Regions from separate parts of the Ectobacillus soli genome, predicted to be linked through region 1. Evidence: riboswitches for the same ligand, from Rfam matches in the RefSeq annotation. Region 1 holds a riboswitch; the other holds the start of a gene.
The links. Region 1 has a riboswitch for cobalamin ahead of ACAN53_RS10915 ((2Fe-2S) ferredoxin domain-containing protein). Riboswitches for the same ligand answer to the same signal wherever they lie in the genome.
Positions count from the first base shown of each region.

Region 1 (8,829 bases):
ACTAGAAAAAGAGGGAATGTCAAGATAAGAAGGTACGATTGAATTAGTAAGCAAAATGAAGTCACATTCTACATAATTCCAGGATTTTTACCATGAAATAAACAGAAATGTCAACCTAATTTCGTATTAAGTTATCATTTCAAATTTAGACCTTCTTTTACATGATTCCTAATTTTGTAAAAATAGTTTTAGATTTGGTGTATTTCTCTTTTACCTCTATATGTTTATATTATAATACCTTTGAAGTTGAATACAGAGAAAAGGGGAGATGAAGAATGGATCAGATTATTGAAGAACATTTTAATTTTTTGAGAGATGCAAGGAAAAATCGAAGGATTATGAAAACATTAGAAGAGAGGAACATTTCTATTATTGCGGATTGTGAAGAATTTAAGGAATTAGCAAAACAATTTTACGCCTTGTATTATAAGCCTCAAGCTGAAAAACGAATTGCGTTAGTCGGCATGAATCCTAACAACCGCGCTAGTAAAACAGGTGTACCATTTCTAGATTTTAAGTCGCTATCGGTGTTACTAGGAAACGTCCCTCGTACTACATCTGAAGTCAGCTCACAATTTATCTACAGTATCATCCAACATTTCGGTCCAACAGCATTCTTTCAGCATGTATATATGACAAATCTATCCTGGTTTGGTTTCCAACGGCATCGGAGTGCTTTTCATTACTATGATTTAGCTGGATGGGTAGCAAAATTGTTTACCAAAGGATTTATTAAAGAAATGAATTTGCTCATGCCAAGCTACATTATACCAGTTAGTAGGAAAGTAGAGGAAACACTTTACGAAATGAAAGAGGATGGGCGTCTCCCTCAGGATATCAAAATTGCAGAGCGTATCCCTCACCCATATTGGTGCTCTATGCCACAAAATATAGAACAAGGGCGGGAAAAATATATCAATGTTATTACGCAGTTTATAGAACAAGGAAGAATACAATAGTATAGAGTAGCCTGAGTCTGATTTCACGGGGCTCAGGCTGTTTTGATTTCAAAAGAAAAAAACCTCATACAAGATAAAGGATTGCATTAGGGAAATATGTAATCTAATATAGGTGAGATGTTATACTAGAAAAGAGGGGATGGTTTAATGATTGGAGATTCAGTTGAAAAAGATGCGGTATACAATGTGATTTATAGAAGGAGAGATGTACGTAGTTTTCTCCCAAATCCGATACCAGAAGATGCAGTCGAGCGGATTTTGCAAGCGGCGCATCATGCTCCTTCGGTAGGGTTTATGCAGCCATGGAATTTTATTATGGTTACGTCTTCGCCCGTGAAAGAGAAATTAGCATGGGCAGCGGAGAAGGAAAGGAAAGCGCTTTCGATTCATTACGAAGATGAACGTTCAGCCAAGTTCTTGGAATTGAAAATAGAAGGAATCAAACAAGCTCCGCTCACGATTTGTGTGACATGCGATCCGACGCGAGGTGGTTCTCATGTTCTTGGGAGAAATTCGATTCCAGAGACGGATATATTATCGACAGCATGCGCCATTGAAAATATGTGGCTAGCTTCATGTGCAGAAGGATTGGCGATGGGATGGGTTAGCTTTTATAAGAAAAATGATGTGCGCGATATTTTGCATATTCCGCCTCATATTGATCCGGTTGCCTTGCTTTCCATTGGGTATACTGAGGATTATCCGAAGCAACCTATTTTAGAGACGGCTAATTGGGAAAAGCGCCGCAGTCTTGCCGATTTAATTTTTCATGAAACATGGGGGAATTAACAGCAATTGTAAAAAAATGTTGAAAAGTCAAACAATTTGCGGTATCATGACTACAAACAAGAATTGTTTTAAAAGTGAATAGTTTCAGCGATAAAATAAGATGCCACAAAGGCTTAATAGGGAATCCGTGAAAAAACGGAACTGTACCCGCAACTGTATGTGTGGACGAAATAGGTGAACCACTGTAATGAATACGGGAAGGACCTAAAGTAGGAAGATGCACGAGTCAGGAGACCTGTCTTAGTTCTATAAGTTTCAAATTCTTCGGGGATTGAGAAGGTGAAGCGACAGCATTGATAAAGGTTTGTATGCGCTTACCTTTCCGAGCTTTCGTTTCAGTCACTCATGAATAGTTGAGTGGCTTATTTGTTTTGGAAGAGAAAATAGTAAATTTACAATTGAATAGAATGATAGAAATGAGGTACGCGGTGATTTACAAGCTGCGTTTAAAAGGGAAGATGGTGAAAATCCATCACGGTACCCGCCACTGTAAAGGGGAGTTTTGTTGTACATGTCACTGAGCGATGCTTGGGAAGACGCAATGAAATGATGAACCTAAGTCAGGAGACCTGCCTTGTTTTTGGCTTACTTAAACTTACGGGAGTATGGGTGGAAGTGCTGACTAAAATGCTGTAGCAATCGTATTTATTCGCACCCCTATCCGTTGATAGGGGTGCTTTTTTTAGTGTAGAAAGGAGAGTTGCTATGACGACTTGGAACCTAACAGGAACGAAGCATCACGTATTGGTTTGTAACGGAAGTAGCTGTATGAGAAAAGGAGGAGAGGAGGTAACGCAGGCGATTCGTGGTGAGATTACGAAAATTGGGGCTGATGCTCTTATACATACAACAAGAACAAGGTGCAATGGAAGATGCAAGGATGCTCCTATTGTCATCGCCTACCCGCAAGGAACTTGGTACAAGGAAGTAGACGAAATAATTGGAAGACAGATTGTGCAGCAACTTGCCTCTGGCAATGTACTAGATGAAGCAGTTCTCTATCATTATGAGGAGGATGGCTTTATCCCTCTAGTAGGTTCAAAAAGTGAAGCTGGCATATTGAAATCAAATAATTGAGGTGTTTCGTTTGGAATGGATTGCGTTTACTTGCTTAACAATTTTACTTGGAATGAAGCATGGTATGGATGGTGATCATGTGGCAGCCATTGCCGATATGGTTGGAAGTGCAGGACAGAAACGCAAGCAAGTGTCACTTGGTGTCATGTATGCCTTTGGTCATGGATTCATCGTCTTTCTCATTGGTCTCCTATCCTTATTTTTAGGGGTAGAATTGTCGAAAGCTTCAAGGGAAGCATTAGAGCTATTGGTTAGCCTTTCCTTGCTTGTACTAGGAACGTATATGTTGATTACGATGGTTTGGCAAAGACAAGATTATGTTTATAAAAGCAGGTTCAGAATTGTATATGAATTATTTGCACGAAATAAAAGGGAAAACAGAGTATCTACAACACAGTTTGGGATGATTGGCGCCTTTATAATTGGCATCATTCATGGCATTGGGGTAGAAAGTCCGACTCAAATCGTCATCTTAACAAATGCGGTCGGCGTGCATCATATCTCGTCTGCGATGCTGCAACTCATTTTATTTGTTGTTGGATTGTTGATTTCCACAATTACGATTGCCTTATGTTTTTCATGGGGTTTTATGAAGACGATAGCAAGACAACGACTTTACTTCATTTTAGGTTCTGTTACGGGCATATATAGCATAGGTCTGGGAGTTTCCATGCTTCTAGCCTATTGGAAAGGCGGCGCATGAGCGTGAAAGGAAAAGTAGCAGTTATTGGGTTTGGCCCAGGAAGTAGCGAGCATATTACGAAACGGGCAAAGGAAGCAATTGGGGAATGTGACATCGTTATTGGTTATAAAACATATGTCGATTTGATAGAAGGATTATTAGTAGGACAGACGATTGTGAGCACTGGTATGACAGAAGAAGTAAGCCGGGCGCAAGAAGCGGTAAGACAAGCTGAGCAGGGCAAGAATGTTGCTGTTATTTCAAGCGGTGATGCCGGTGTGTACGGGATGGCGGGTCTTGTTTATGAAGTTCTTCTAGGGGCTGGATGGCGAAAGGAAACCGGCGTTGAGGTTGAAATTATTCCAGGTATTTCGGCGATTAATTCCTGTGCTTCATTGCTCGGAGCACCGATTATGCATGATGCATGCACGATTAGCTTAAGCGATCATTTAACGCCTTGGACTTTGATTGAAAAGAGAATTGATGCGGCGGCGCAGGCTGACTTTGTCATTGCCTTTTATAATCCGAAAAGCGGGAGAAGAACGAGACAAATTGAAGAGGCACAGCGGATCTTACTAAAGTATCGCTCGCCAAATACGCCGGTCGGCCTTGTGAAAAGTGCGTATCGTGACCGGCAAGATGTTGTTATTACAAACCTTGCAAACATGCTAGAACATGAAATTGGGATGCTTACAACGGTGATTGTCGGAAATTCATCGACGTTTGTCTATGATAATCTCATGATTACCCCGCGCGGCTACCAACGAAAGTATACGCTAGATCAAACCGAGCAAAAGCTTGCGCCGCATAAGCGTCTGCAAAAGGAAGCAGAGCCTTGGTCATTGAATCAAGTTAAGATGTCTCCACATGAATTAGCAGAAGAGGCGCTGCAAGCTGTTTCGGGGGAAATCGATAATGAAAAGTCATTTATCCAGCAACCAATTACATCCTTATTAGAGCTCGCTGTAAGTCCAGGTGTTGCTAATAAGAAATTTACAGCACAGCAGATGATGACACTTGCCGAGCTAGTATCGGACGAAGGCACGATGGAATATACACCGGATCATGCGATCAAGCTTGTGATTCCAACCGATAATCCGAATTCAATTACAACTACTTTACAGGAAGCAGGCTTTTTACTGTCACCGATAGGGGAGGTGCTAACAGTTAAGGCATGCGACTTTTGCGATGGAGACAAAAAGGATAGCATTCCCTATGCTGAAGAAATTCAAACAAAGCTAGGAGGAATACAGCTACCGAAAGAGCTGAAAATTGGCTTCAATGGCTGTGCCATGGCGTGTTATGGTGCTGTGAAGGAAGATATCGGAATCGTTTTTCGAAGAGGAGCCTTTGATTTGTTTTTAGGTGCAAAAACAACCGGACGAAATGCACATTCAGGCCAGATTGTTGCAGAAGGAATTGCACCTGACAAAATTGTCGGTATTGTAGAAGCAATCGTACAGGAATATAAGGAGAAAGGTTATCCGAACGAACGCTTTTACAAATTCTTTAAACGCGTTAAGAATGTACAGGGCTTCGAGTTTCAGGATATGACGCCGAATTTGAAAATAGAAGAACCGGCTTGCGGAGAGTAAGTAGGAAAAATAAGGGGGAAGATGTGTGAAAGCTATTTTGTTTGTAGGGCATGGGAGTAAAGATCCAGAAGGAAACAGCCAAGTTCTGCAGTTTATAGAAAATATGAAGTCAGGATGGGATCCGTCACTTTTAATAGAAGCATGCTTTTTAGAATTTGAAAGACCGACAGTTAGTCAAGGAATTGATAACTGCGTTGAAAAGGGTGCAAAGGAAGTAATTGTGATTCCAATTATGCTTTTACCTGCTGGGCATTCGAAAATTCATATTCCAGCAGCCATTGATGATGCAAAACAAAAGTATTCCCATGTATCTTTTACATATGGTAAACCAATAGGAGTCCATGAAGAAATCTTCGGGATTTTGAAAACGAGATTAGTAGAAATTGGTGAGAATCCAGATGAACCAATGGCAGACACTGCTATTCTACTTTTGGGACGTGGTGGGAGTGATCCCGACGCAAACAGTGATTTATATAAGATTTCAAGATTACTTTGGGAGAAAACAAATTATAAATTTGTCGAACCAGCTTTCATGGGTGTGACGGATCCGCTTGTAGAAGAAGGAGTTGAGCGGTGCATCAAGCTTGGGGCAAAGAAAGTGATTATTCTTCCTTACTTTTTATTCACAGGCATTTTAATAAAACGTTTGGAAGAGATGATTACAAAGTTTCAAGGGCTGCACCCTGACATTACGTTTGAGCTGGCAGGCTATTTTGGTTTTCATCCAAACTTACTTACTATTTTACAAGAACGTGCTAGGGAAGCACTGCAAGGTGAAGTGCGTATGAATTGTGACATTTGTCAATATCGTTTGGATGCGATGGAACATATTGAACATCATCACCACGACCATGATCACGATCACGACCATGATCACGATCACAACCATGATCATCATCACAGTCATGAGGAGAAAAAGGCAGGCGGATTGATATGATTTTCATGCTGGCTGGCACAAGTGATGCCCGTGCATTGGCGTTAGAAATCCAGAAAGCCGGTTATTTGATCCTTACCACAGTTGTTACAGAGAATGCTGCATCGGAAATGAAGCAGGTGGGAATCGATGTAAGGACAGGAAGAATGACAGATAAAGAAATGGCCGATTTCATTCGGGAAAAAGGTGTACAAGTTGTCGTGGATGCCAGCCATCCTTTTGCGGAAGAGGCATCCAAAAATGCTATCCATGCAGCTGAGCAGGCGCAAGTTCCGTACATCCGCTATGAGCGTGAATCTCAGAAATTTGCGTATGAAAAAATGACGGTCGTAAGCAGCTATGAAGAGGCGGCCATAGAAGCGGCAAAGAAAAAAGGGGTTGTCATGTTAACGACTGGCAGCAAAACCCTGCAAATCTTTACGGAAAAATTAGTAGCACTTCCGGATGTTCGCCTGATTGCCCGTATGCTGCCACGCACAGACAATATGGAAAAATGCGAACAGCTTAGATTGCCGCAAAAAAATATTGTGGCCATTCAAGGACCATTTACAAAGGAGCTGGATAAGGCTCTTTATAATCAATATGGCGTCACCACGATGATTACAAAGGAAAGTGGAAAAGTTGGCTCTGTTGATGAGAAAGTAGAGGCGGCAAAAGAACTCGGTATCGACATCATTCTCATTGAACGGCCAAAAATGGAATATGGTTGTGTGTATTCTCATTTTTCTGAGGTATTACAAGCGTTAGAGGAAGCTTTGCTGTTAAAAAAATAGAAACCATTAAATAAGGAGATGGAGCATATGGATTTTCGTACTGAATTTAAACCTGTTACGGTTCAGCCCGAGCAAATTGAGGGAAGAAGCTTTGCTATGATTACGGAAGAGCTAGGACCACATTCTTTTACCGAGGAACAATATCCTATCGTGCAACGTGTTATTCATGCATCAGCTGATTTTGATCTAGGAAGGAGCTTGCTATTTCATCCCGATGCAATCCAAGCTGGTATTCGTGCAATCCGAAGCGGGAAAAAAGTGATAGCAGATGTACAAATGGTTCAAGTGGGAGCGAACAAAACACGAATTGAAAAGTTTGGTGGGGAAATCAAAGTATATATTTCGGATCCGGATGTAAGAGAAGAAGCAAAGCGATTGAATACGACGCGTGCCATCATTTCGATGCGAAAAGCGATTAAAGAAGCAGAAGGTGGTATTTATGCGATTGGCAATGCACCTACTGCCTTGCTGGAGCTCATCCGTCTCATTAAAGAAGGAGAAGCAAAACCTGATCTTATAATTGGACTTCCTGTTGGTTTTGTATCTGCAGCTGAATCCAAAGAAGAATTAGCAAAGCTAGATATTCCGTTTATTACGAATGTAGGGAGAAAGGGCGGAAGTACGATAACGGTGGCAGCGTTAAATGCTCTTTCTTTACTAGCGGATAAGGAATAAAAATGAGTGAGAAAAAGCTTCGCGAAGGCTATACAACCGGATCGTGTGCGACAGCCGCAACGAAAGCAGCACTTACTGCTCTTATTACCGGACAAACGCAAACTGAAGCGACGATTTATTTGCCAATCAAACGATTTGCCACGTTTGTTATTGAAAGCTGTGAACGAACCGAGCAAACTGCATTGGCAGTTGTAATAAAGGATGGTGGAGATGATCCCGATGCAACGCACGGGGCGAGCATTATTTCTACTGTGACTTGGTCAGATCAGCCAGATATCGTGTTAGATGGAGGCACCGGAGTAGGACGCGTCACGAAGGAAGGATTGCCGGTTGCTGTCGGGGAAGCGGCGATTAATCCCGTGCCGCGCCGCATGATTCTAGAGGCCGCACGTGATGTTCTGCAGGATTATGGTATAGAGCGAGGCATTACCATTGTGATTTCTGTACCAGGCGGGGAAGAAATTGCGAAAAAAACGTTAAATGGCCGGCTCGGTATCATCGGTGGAATCTCGATTTTAGGAACGCGCGGGATTGTCGTCCCGTTTTCTACATCTGCTTTTAAAGCAAGTATTGTGCAGGCAATTCGGGTAGCACGAGCTAGCCACTGTGACCACGTTGTCATCACGACAGGCGGACGCAGTGAAGCGTATGCGATGAAGCAATTTCCTTATTTGCCTGAGGAAGCGTTTATTGAAATGGGTGATTTTGTTGGGTTTACGTTAAAGCAGTGCAAACGGCAAGGGGCAAAGCGCGTTTCGATGGTTGGAATGATGGGGAAATTCTCCAAGGTAGCCCAAGGGATTATGATGGTCCACTCAAAAAGTGCAGCGGTTGATTTTGAATTTTTAGCACAGATTGCTTGCAAAGTGGGGGCTGGGCAGCCGCTACTCGAAGAAATTAAAGCTGCCAATACAGCATCACAGGTTGGAGATTGGATGATGCAGCATGGCTACGTGGAATATTTCACGAAGCTAAGTGAGCATTGTTGCCTGTCTGCTCTTCAGGAAGTGGATGGTGGTATGGAAGTGGATACGACTTTATATACGTTAAAGGGAGAATGCTTAGGAAAGGCAGTGCGCCATTGATGAAAATAATTGGAATTGGTGATGATGGGAAGCAAAGCTTGCTTCCTAAGTATGAGAAGTGGATTTATGAAAGTGAAGTGCTAGTAGGAGGAAACCGGCAGCTTGCCTTTTTCCCAGATTATACGGGAGAAAAGGTTGTGATTGAAGGCGGACTTGCAAAATTAGTAGAACGTCTTCAAACAGAGACGAGAAGCGTTGTCATTCTAGCATCAGGTGATCCCCTATTTTATGGGATTGGTAGCTATTTATCTAGCAAAATA
Region 1 covers NZ_JBGJZM010000001.1:2,144,536-2,153,364, reverse strand. The annotation lists gene ACAN53_RS10925 (uracil-DNA glycosylase family protein) at 276-959, shown strand; gene bluB (5,6-dimethylbenzimidazole synthase) at 1,107-1,748, shown strand; cobalamin riboswitch at 1,831-2,005, shown strand; cobalamin riboswitch at 2,151-2,339, shown strand; gene ACAN53_RS10915 ((2Fe-2S) ferredoxin domain-containing protein) at 2,454-2,825, shown strand; gene ACAN53_RS10910 (HoxN/HupN/NixA family nickel/cobalt transporter) at 2,836-3,528, shown strand; gene cobJ (precorrin-3B C(17)-methyltransferase) at 3,531-5,102, shown strand; gene ACAN53_RS10900 (sirohydrochlorin chelatase) at 5,128-6,039, shown strand; gene cobK (precorrin-6A reductase) at 6,036-6,809, shown strand; gene ACAN53_RS10890 (precorrin-8X methylmutase) at 6,837-7,484, shown strand; gene ACAN53_RS10885 (cobalt-precorrin-5B (C(1))-methyltransferase) at 7,487-8,569, shown strand; gene cbiE (precorrin-6y C5,15-methyltransferase (decarboxylating) subunit CbiE) at 8,569-8,829, shown strand, end outside.

Region 2 (8,829 bases), 990 kb from region 1:
CTGTCTCACGACTCGAGCAAAGTTTAAACAAAAAAACCGAAACGCATTGCTTTAGCAAATTATTTCGGTTACTACCATAGATTTATTTACTTGTCGGTTTCTCAAGCGTGTATAAATCTTCTTCTACATTCTCCATACGCTCTATAATTAACTTTCTAGCATCTTGAAGGGCGGCATTATAAATATACGGAGACACATCATCCATGATAAAAGAAAGAAGTTGCTCGGCTTCTAAATTTCCTATTTCTGACCATTGCTTTTCTTGAAAATAATTTTGCAAATTCGTCACCATTTGCTGTCTTTCTTCCTTTGGCATCTTTTCAATCATACGGCTTTCTCCTTTTCAGGCATTTCTTGTAGCATACCATATTTACCTTTAAATCTCGTCAATATTTTAATCCATTGCGTACTAAATAGACCGAGAAAAAATATATTGGAGAGCGCATGGGCAAGATCAAAGTAAAAACTAGATATATAAATTCCGACGACAGTTGACCATGTTACACTGTCAGTAAAGCCTAGAAGGACCCAAACATTCATGATCCAACCGAAAACAAAGCCAGCTATACCACCGTATATCATACGTCCCCATACTTTCTTCATAAGAAATGTATTACGTAGGAGTCCCGCAAAGAGCCCCATTAATCCCCAGCAAACCATTTGCCACGGCGTCCACGGTCCTTGTCCTAAAAACAGATTGGATACAATAGCAGCTGTTGCTCCAATTAAAAATCCAGATTCTCCACCAAAAACGATGGCTGAAACGATTATAACGAAAGACGTAGGCTGAACACTTGGCAACATACTAAATGGCACACGACTTACAGCAGCTATAGCCGCTAATACTGAGAGTAAAACAACTTCCCTAGATGCAAATGCCTTACGTTCAAATCGAACGTAGAAAGGCAACATAATGATGAATAAGAATAAAAAACTAATCCATAAATAATACCGATCATTCATAGAGTTAAATGCAAGAATGATTAGCAAGAAAGAGCATGCTACTAGGATTGCAAGGAGAGTTGACTTTCGCATGCTATCACATCCTCCCATGTAAGAGCGTAAGGCATTTGCTTGCGCACTAACCGATTAATCGAAGTTGTGTAGAAGAAGTTCTCGCTGAAAAAACGTTGCGGTGTTTCTTCCATAATAAGCTGACCGTCAAAAAGCATGACACACCGAGTTACATACTTAGCAGCAAAGGCTAAATCATGTGTTGCCATGACAATAGTGGTTCCATTCTTCCTAAGACTTGTAAGAATATTTCCTAGCTCTTCCTTCTTTTCTGGATCGAGACCTTTTGTTGGTTCATCAAGCACAAGTATTGATGGTTTTGCTAGCAGTGCCAAGCAAATAGCAACAAGTTGTTGCTCCCCTCCACTACAATCATGAGGATGCCGGTTTTTCGTAGACGCTATTGAAAATTGTTGTAACATGTCTTCGACTACATGTTCTGGATGTTCATATTTACAATCTCTAGCACGGTTTAGCAGTTCATCCCACACAGTATCAAATGTGAAATGATAGTAGGGATGTTGAGATACATATCCGATTTCTTCATAACGGCGCGTTACATCTAACTTTTGAATGGACGTCCCATTCCATAATACTTTCCCTCGTCTTGCTGTGACTAAACCTGCCAATACCTGCAGAAAAGTCGATTTTCCTGTACCATTTTTTCCGACTAATCCTACCCAATCTCCTGTATGTACTTGAAATGAAACATTTTGTAATACCATTGCACTATTTTTTTCATATTGAAACGTAACATGCTTTGCTTCTAGAAGCACATGGTCCTCTGATTTGTCTATTTGAGCACAAGTATCATTGTGAAACTTCGGAAGTATTTTCTTCCCATCTCGAACGGTAAAAGGTGGAAATTCTGCCCCCCATTCTAAAAATAGACGTGGAATTTGCGGTATATAACAGCGAAAATCATTATGATTCCAAAGTTGCTTCACAACCTCACTTGGGTGACCATCATATACAATATGACTATCATCCATAAAGACAAGACGATCAGCAAGAGATAATACTTCATCTAAACGGTGCTCACTCATGATAATTGTAATGCCCAGTTCTTCGTGTATACGCTTTAAAAGTGTTAAAAAATCCTTTGCTGCAATTGGATCAAGTTGTGCAGTCGGTTCATCTAATAATAGTAGCTTAGGCTGTAAAATGAGTACAGCAGCTAAATTTACGATTTGCTTTTGTCCCCCTGAAAGTGTATGTACAGACGTGTGCAGTAAATCTTGAAATCCAAGAAAACTAATAAGTTCTGCAATTCTTTTTTGAATAACGGCCGATTCATAGCCTAAATTTTCTAACGAAAAAGCAAGTTCCTGAACAACCGTATCCATCACAATTTGATTATCAGGATTTTGAAACACAATACCAATTTCCTGGGCGCTAGAGACAGAGGGTAACGAAAGAAGTGGCTTTCCGTTATATAACACTTCACCTGTGCGCGTGCCAATTGGCTGAAGCTCTTTTTTTAAATGATGAAGTAAAGTTGTTTTTCCAGAACCCGACCGTCCCGCAAGTACAACAAATTGTCCTTCATCTATTGATAATGAAACGGCAGATAGCGCAGGATCTTTTTCATTGCTATATGTAAATGTTACTTCCTTTAGTTGTGTGTGTGCCACCAAATCCATTCCCTTCCTTCCACCACTAGCGGTACGCTTATATATAATAGAAATGATGCATATGCGATCCAATCCATATGAAACATATTATGTAGCCTTGGATACACATGGAGTACCCCCTGACCGCTCTGAAGTGCTACCATGCAACTACTAAAAAAAGCAAGAAGTGCTAGCAGAACGAGTCGATCCCGAATCTCAAACTGATAGCGAATATACGTACTTCGTTTTGTTGTACCAAATCCTCTAGCCTGCATGGAATCAGCAGTTTGAAGTGCCTCTTCTAAGGAACAAACAAGTAAAACCGACAGGAGCTTCATTCCATTACTTGCTCTATTTTTTAATGTTCCGCTCTCCGTTTGAATCCCCTTTGTCATTTGAACGAGTTTTATCTGCAATAAACGCCGAATAAATAAGGGCACAAACCGAATCGAAATCATTGTAAGTAAGGCAATTTTGGGAGAAAATCTTGAAAACACATATAAGAATTTATGACTTGTAATGATCGTTTGAAACGATGCAAAGGAAAGTGCAATCGAAAAAAATGAAAGAGCCATCGTTATGCCATATACGATAGCTTCGAGCGTAACAGGATTGTCAAAAATATAAAATAACATCGTACTCCCACGGTGAGTTAATAGCGGATTTAAAACTGCAATAAACAATGTCAAACTAAGTGATGCAAGCAGTAATTTTTTTAATGGTTGGTCGCTGCCATGCCTAGATAGCAATACCAATAGTAGAACAATAGCAGATAGTAAAAAGATGGGGTGTAGCATGGTCATACATAATATGATAACACCCACATAATACAAAAAAGAAACAATTGGATGTACGGAAGCAAATGCTGACTTCACGGTTTTTCTCCGTTCGTCGTATATACCCATTCAATTTTATCCCCATTTTTCACTGATGCTGCCCCGGCACTTACATTTAAGTATACGCCGTTCACACGATACATCCAACCACTTCGAGGACCGCGGTCCTTCTCATACAAATTATTAATTCCCATTACATAAGCAGAAGGACCAACTCCTTCTGATTCCATTTGTATCCCCTTACTTTTTACTGTACGTGATAAGATAGTAAATACAGTATCACTGCCTTGTACTTCTACTTCTGTTGTACCCAAAATCATTCCACTATCAGAACGAATCGAAAGTGTAGCAACGTTTTTTTGAGGGGGTGCAGGTGCAGGTGAAGCTGAAGCCGATGATGACGCTTGTTGTGATTGGGATTGACTTGATTGTGAAGATGCCTGAACTGTAGGCGCTGCAACTGAATTAGTAGCGTTACTTTGCTGATTCGAAGAAGATTGTGTGGACGGGGATTCTCCCTGTTGATTTGTCGTCTCCTTCTTCTGTTCTTCTTGTTGTTTATTCGTATCTTGTTGTGTATCTTGTTTTGGCTGTTCTTGTGTTTGCCCTGCATTAGCCTGCTGTGTTGGTTTAGAAACTTGCTGACTGTTTTTTGCTTGCGTACTGCAGCTAACTAACAACGCAGCCGAAAAGCAGCAGACCATTAATAATTTTACATATTTCATGATTCCACATCCTTTCCTGTTAAAAAGAGTAGGAGCAAGACTGCTCCTACCATCCTACTACATTACTTTATTTCGCAAGGCGATCATTGCGACGCCGATAAATAATAGTCCAGCAGCAATGGACGTCCAAAAATCTGTTCCAATTAATCCGGTATCAGGTAGTTGTTTTTTTTGTTCTTTCGCCTGAGATGGATTTGTTTGTTGCTCTGTTGATGTATTGTTTACTTGGTCTTGTTGCTGTACTTGCTCTTGCTTTTGTTCTTGCTTAACCTGTAAGTCTGTTTTAGGTTGCTCAGAAACAGGTACAGGGGTCACCGATGGATTGTCTTGCTTACTATCAGTTGTCTGCGTATTCGTCCAATGAAAAATGGATCCTTTTCCATCCACAAAGTACTTATATTGTACAAGTGCATAGAAGGCTTGATCAAACGCCATACCATTATTGAAATCATCACCAGCAATCCATTTAAATCCGCCATTATCAAGTTGAAACGATAATAGGTTTTGAACAGCAGAGCTATTTTTCGTAAAGTCTTTTCCAGTTGGATCTATTCCCATCATGGATAGTGCAGTTACAACTACTGCTGCGCTATTTGAATTTTCATTACCATAGGATACAAACCCACCATCAGGTAATTGGATTCCCTTTAAATAATCTACAGTATGTTTTACGGCTGCTGCTACATCTGAATTATCCTGATGAACAGCTAGCGCCATTAATACCATTGCATTTGTATCTGGATCTTGATCTTCCGTCCATTTACCTGGAGACGTTTGTGTCTTCAGAATAGCAGCGATTAACTTTTCACGGTTCCATGTTGCATCGCTTGGAATACTATAATCCTTGCTATCTAGTGCAAGCAACGCATAAGTATATGCATAAATATCATTTACTTTGGAATCATTGTACAGCTTTGAAATTAAGTTTTGACCTGCTATATTTGTAGCATCTCCACCTACTGCATTTACAGCTAGTATCGTACTAGCTAAATAGGTTCCTTGTAAACGGCCACTATTCTGCACACGATCCGCTAATTTTTGTAAATAATTGTTTTTTACATCACTTGAAACCGTATCCGTTGCACGAGTAAGTGCAATAGCTTGCCAATCTGACTGAATTCCATTGGTTAACGTAAAATCAATTGCCTTTTTCAATGCAGCATCAACCGCTACAGTCGATGTTTGAGTGGGACTTTGTGTTGCTTGTACAGGCGTTTGTGTTGATGTTGGTGATGTCGGTGATGTCGGTGATGTTGTGCACGCGCCATATCCTTTTATGCTATCATTTACAGTCTGTGCTAGTAAATCCGTTCCCCAGTTAAGCGTGTAGCGGTAAGCGATAACATCATTATTTTTCACTATGTAATCGGATGCGCCAACATCGGCAGACTTGCCATTAATTTCATACATCCATCCGCTTTGCGGACCATCATCATACTCTTTTAGTCCGTCAATACCTGTGACATATGGCTTACCAGCAAATGAAGAAGAAGCAACTTTATCTCCCAATTCTTTCTTCAACATATCATAAGCAGTTTCATTAGCATCTAGATTCACTACCTTCGGACATAGAATGACCTTTTTCTGTGAATCTCCTACTACAATAAGCGTTGCTTGATTGCCAGCTGCATAGGCTAATGTACCTCCATTAGCGAACGAAAGGACTACCAATAATACTGCCATAACAAACAATGAAAACTTCTTTTTAATCATCTTTCTTAATCTCCCCCCTACCCTAAATCTACGCAAAAAGCGCCCCTCTACGAGAGAGGGGCGCGCGTATCCGTTCATCAACTTTCATGATAAAATCCGTCTACACAAAACTTCCTATTCCTCGTAGGATCTTGGTGTTGTGTTCTTTCTACCGGCAGGTCTCCTGACTTGTGCGTCATCAACAACGTGCGCCTTCCCGATAACCAGTGGCATCTTGCACGTAATCTCTGCACTTACAGTGGCGGGACCGTGTCGGATTTTCACCGACTTCCCTTTTAAACATAATGTAGTTGCATTATGTACCAATAGTATTAGTAACTTTTAAAATTCTAAATAAGCTTACTACAAATCCCCTTCTTTGTCGATAATAATTGTAATATTTTGAAAGAATCATTTAAATCATAGTAAATGAAATAAACTTTCATTCCTCTATTTCTACTCTATAATTTTTTTGTATACTAATATAAGAAAGGAGTTGAATCAATTGGCTAATAAAACGATTGCTAGTCGAATTCTAGATCGAAATCATATCCCCTATAGTCTTCATGAGTACGATTGGGACGAAGAACATTTAAATGCACAGCATGCAGCGGAGCAAGTGGGTCTTCCACTTGAGCAAGTGTTTAAAACGCTTGTTGTACGCGGGGATAAAACAGGTATTGTTATGGCTTGTATCCCTTCTCATACAGAAATAAGATTAAAATCCTTGGCTGCAGCAAGTGGGAATAAAAAAGTTGAAATGGTTCACGTAAAAGAAATTCAAGCACTTACTGGCTATATTCGCGGCGGGGTATCTCCGTTAGGTGTAAAGAAAAATTATCCTCTTTATATTGATAAAACAGCAGAAGATATAGATCCTATTAGCATTAGCGCAGGTAAGCGTGGGTTACAAATATTTATAAGCGGCAAGGATTTAGTTAAAGTGACAAACGCAACACTATGTGCGATTACAGAAAAAGATGCAGAATAACCTGCATCTTTTTTCTACTACGCAGAAACAAGTATTTAACATGAGTGTGACAAGTCCTTAACCCAAACATTCATATCTTCTAATTTATCATAAATATAAGAATTATTTGTTAGTATTCCTTGATATCGATAGCCAGATTGTTAAATTTTAAAGACTGATTTATACAAAGATGCAAGTTCCTCACAATCTAAAATCATTGCTTCTCATATTGTATAATTTTTATTTTATAAATTAATATTTTGTAACTGCAATTGTTTTGAAAACTTTTCTTCGTCCATAGGTTTTCCGAATAAAAAGCCTTGAATATTCCAGCATTCATGAAAATTTAAAAATTCTAATTGCTCGTCCGTTTCTACTCCTTCCGCAATAATTGCAAGCCCTAGCTTTTTAGCAATAAATATAATCGCTTCTGTAATATTTTCACTATTGCTATTATTACCTATGCGCCATGTAAACGATCGATCGATTTTTAAAATATCAACATTATAGTCTTGCAAATAACTAAGAGAGGAATATCCAGTTCCAAAGTCATCAATAGCAACGGAGACGCCCGTTTCTTTTAATTTACGAATTACTTGGCTCACATATTCATTATGATTTAAGGCGATGTTTTCGGTAATTTCAATTATTATATATTGCGGATCAATTTCCGTTTCTCGTAGAATTTCATCTACTGTCTCCACAAAATTTTTATGTAAAAACTGTTTGCTTGACACATTAATCGACATAGGTATTTTCGGAAGACCTTCATCTTGCCATTTTTTATTTTGTAAACAAGCCTTACGTAAAATATATTCATCCATTGCAAAAATGAGACCGGTTTCCTCTAACAATGGGATAAACCTATTGGGAGGAATAAGACCGTACTTATTGTGGTTCCAACGAACTAAACATTCCACTCCAATAATTTTTCTTGATTTACTATCGACTTGTGGCTGATAGTGCAAAATAAATTCTTCATTTTCAAGAGCTTTATGTAAATCGTTTAATAATCCTAAGTCATTATTATTATCTAATTCCATTTGCTCAGCAAAAAATTCATAAAGATGAATTCCCTGCTGCTTTGCTCTTCTCATTGCTATATCTGCATATTGAATTAAACTATCAGAATTAGATGCATCTGAAGGAAAAAGACTTATTCCAATTGATGGGGCTAAATATAGTTCATCATCATTATGGATAATTGGCTTTTTTGCAACCTCTAACACAGCCTTTGCAATCTGCTCCACTTGCAATTTTTCTTCAAAAGAAAATAGAAAAACAAACTCGTCAGCAGCGTATCGTGCAATTTGTAAAGGAATCATATCCGCTAATGCTAGTTCCAATCGTTTTGCAAATGTTTGGATGACTGCCCCTGCAACAGCGTGTCCATATTTATCAACAATTAGCTTAAACCGAGCTAAATCAAGGAAAAGAACAGCACTTTTCTGCATTTTTCTTTCTGATGATTGCAGCATACTATCCATGGTTTGAAATAATAAATTCTGATTCATAAAGCCTGTTACTGTGTCAAAATATGCTAATTTAAAAATTCGTTTATGAGAAGTGATATACTCTAACGCTATGGTTGCCACTTGAATCGCCTTTTCAATCAATTCTAAATCAAATGGCTCTGGCTTCCTCGTGTAATGAAAATAAATGGCAAACGTACCAAGTACTTCACTTTTATTCCGATTAAAAATAGGAAAAGACCAGCAAGCACGAAGATTATACTTTTCAGCATAAGTCCGGTACTTATCCCACAATGGATTCGTTTGAATATCATCAACTAAAGTCGGTTTTTTATTATAAGCAGCCGATCCACATGATCCCTCATTTGGTCCAATTTCTACCTTTTTTATTTTTTTCACGTAATCTTCAGGTAAACTAGGCGCCGCTCCAACATTTAAATAGGCTTGCTCTTTATCAACTAGTAATATGGAACACTTTGCATCGTAGTTAAATGTTTTCTCTACTAA
Region 2 covers NZ_JBGJZM010000001.1:1,152,463-1,161,291, reverse strand. The annotation lists gene ACAN53_RS06080 (DUF2164 domain-containing protein) at 83-328, opposite strand; gene ACAN53_RS06075 (ECF transporter S component) at 325-963, opposite strand; gene ACAN53_RS06070 (ABC transporter ATP-binding protein) at 1,005-2,657, opposite strand; gene ACAN53_RS06065 (energy-coupling factor transporter transmembrane component T) at 2,630-3,502, opposite strand; gene ACAN53_RS06060 (DUF4430 domain-containing protein) at 3,499-4,188, opposite strand; gene ACAN53_RS06055 (DUF4430 domain-containing protein) at 4,246-5,901, opposite strand; cobalamin riboswitch at 6,038-6,223, opposite strand; gene ybaK (Cys-tRNA(Pro) deacylase) at 6,386-6,871, shown strand; partial or broken gene ACAN53_RS06045 (putative beta-lysine N-acetyltransferase) at 6,907-7,011, opposite strand; gene ACAN53_RS06040 (EAL domain-containing protein) at 7,096-8,829, opposite strand, start outside.
Region 2: linked by a shared signal. The riboswitch ahead of ACAN53_RS06055 (DUF4430 domain-containing protein) and the one ahead of ACAN53_RS10915 ((2Fe-2S) ferredoxin domain-containing protein) in region 1 are both predicted to bind cobalamin.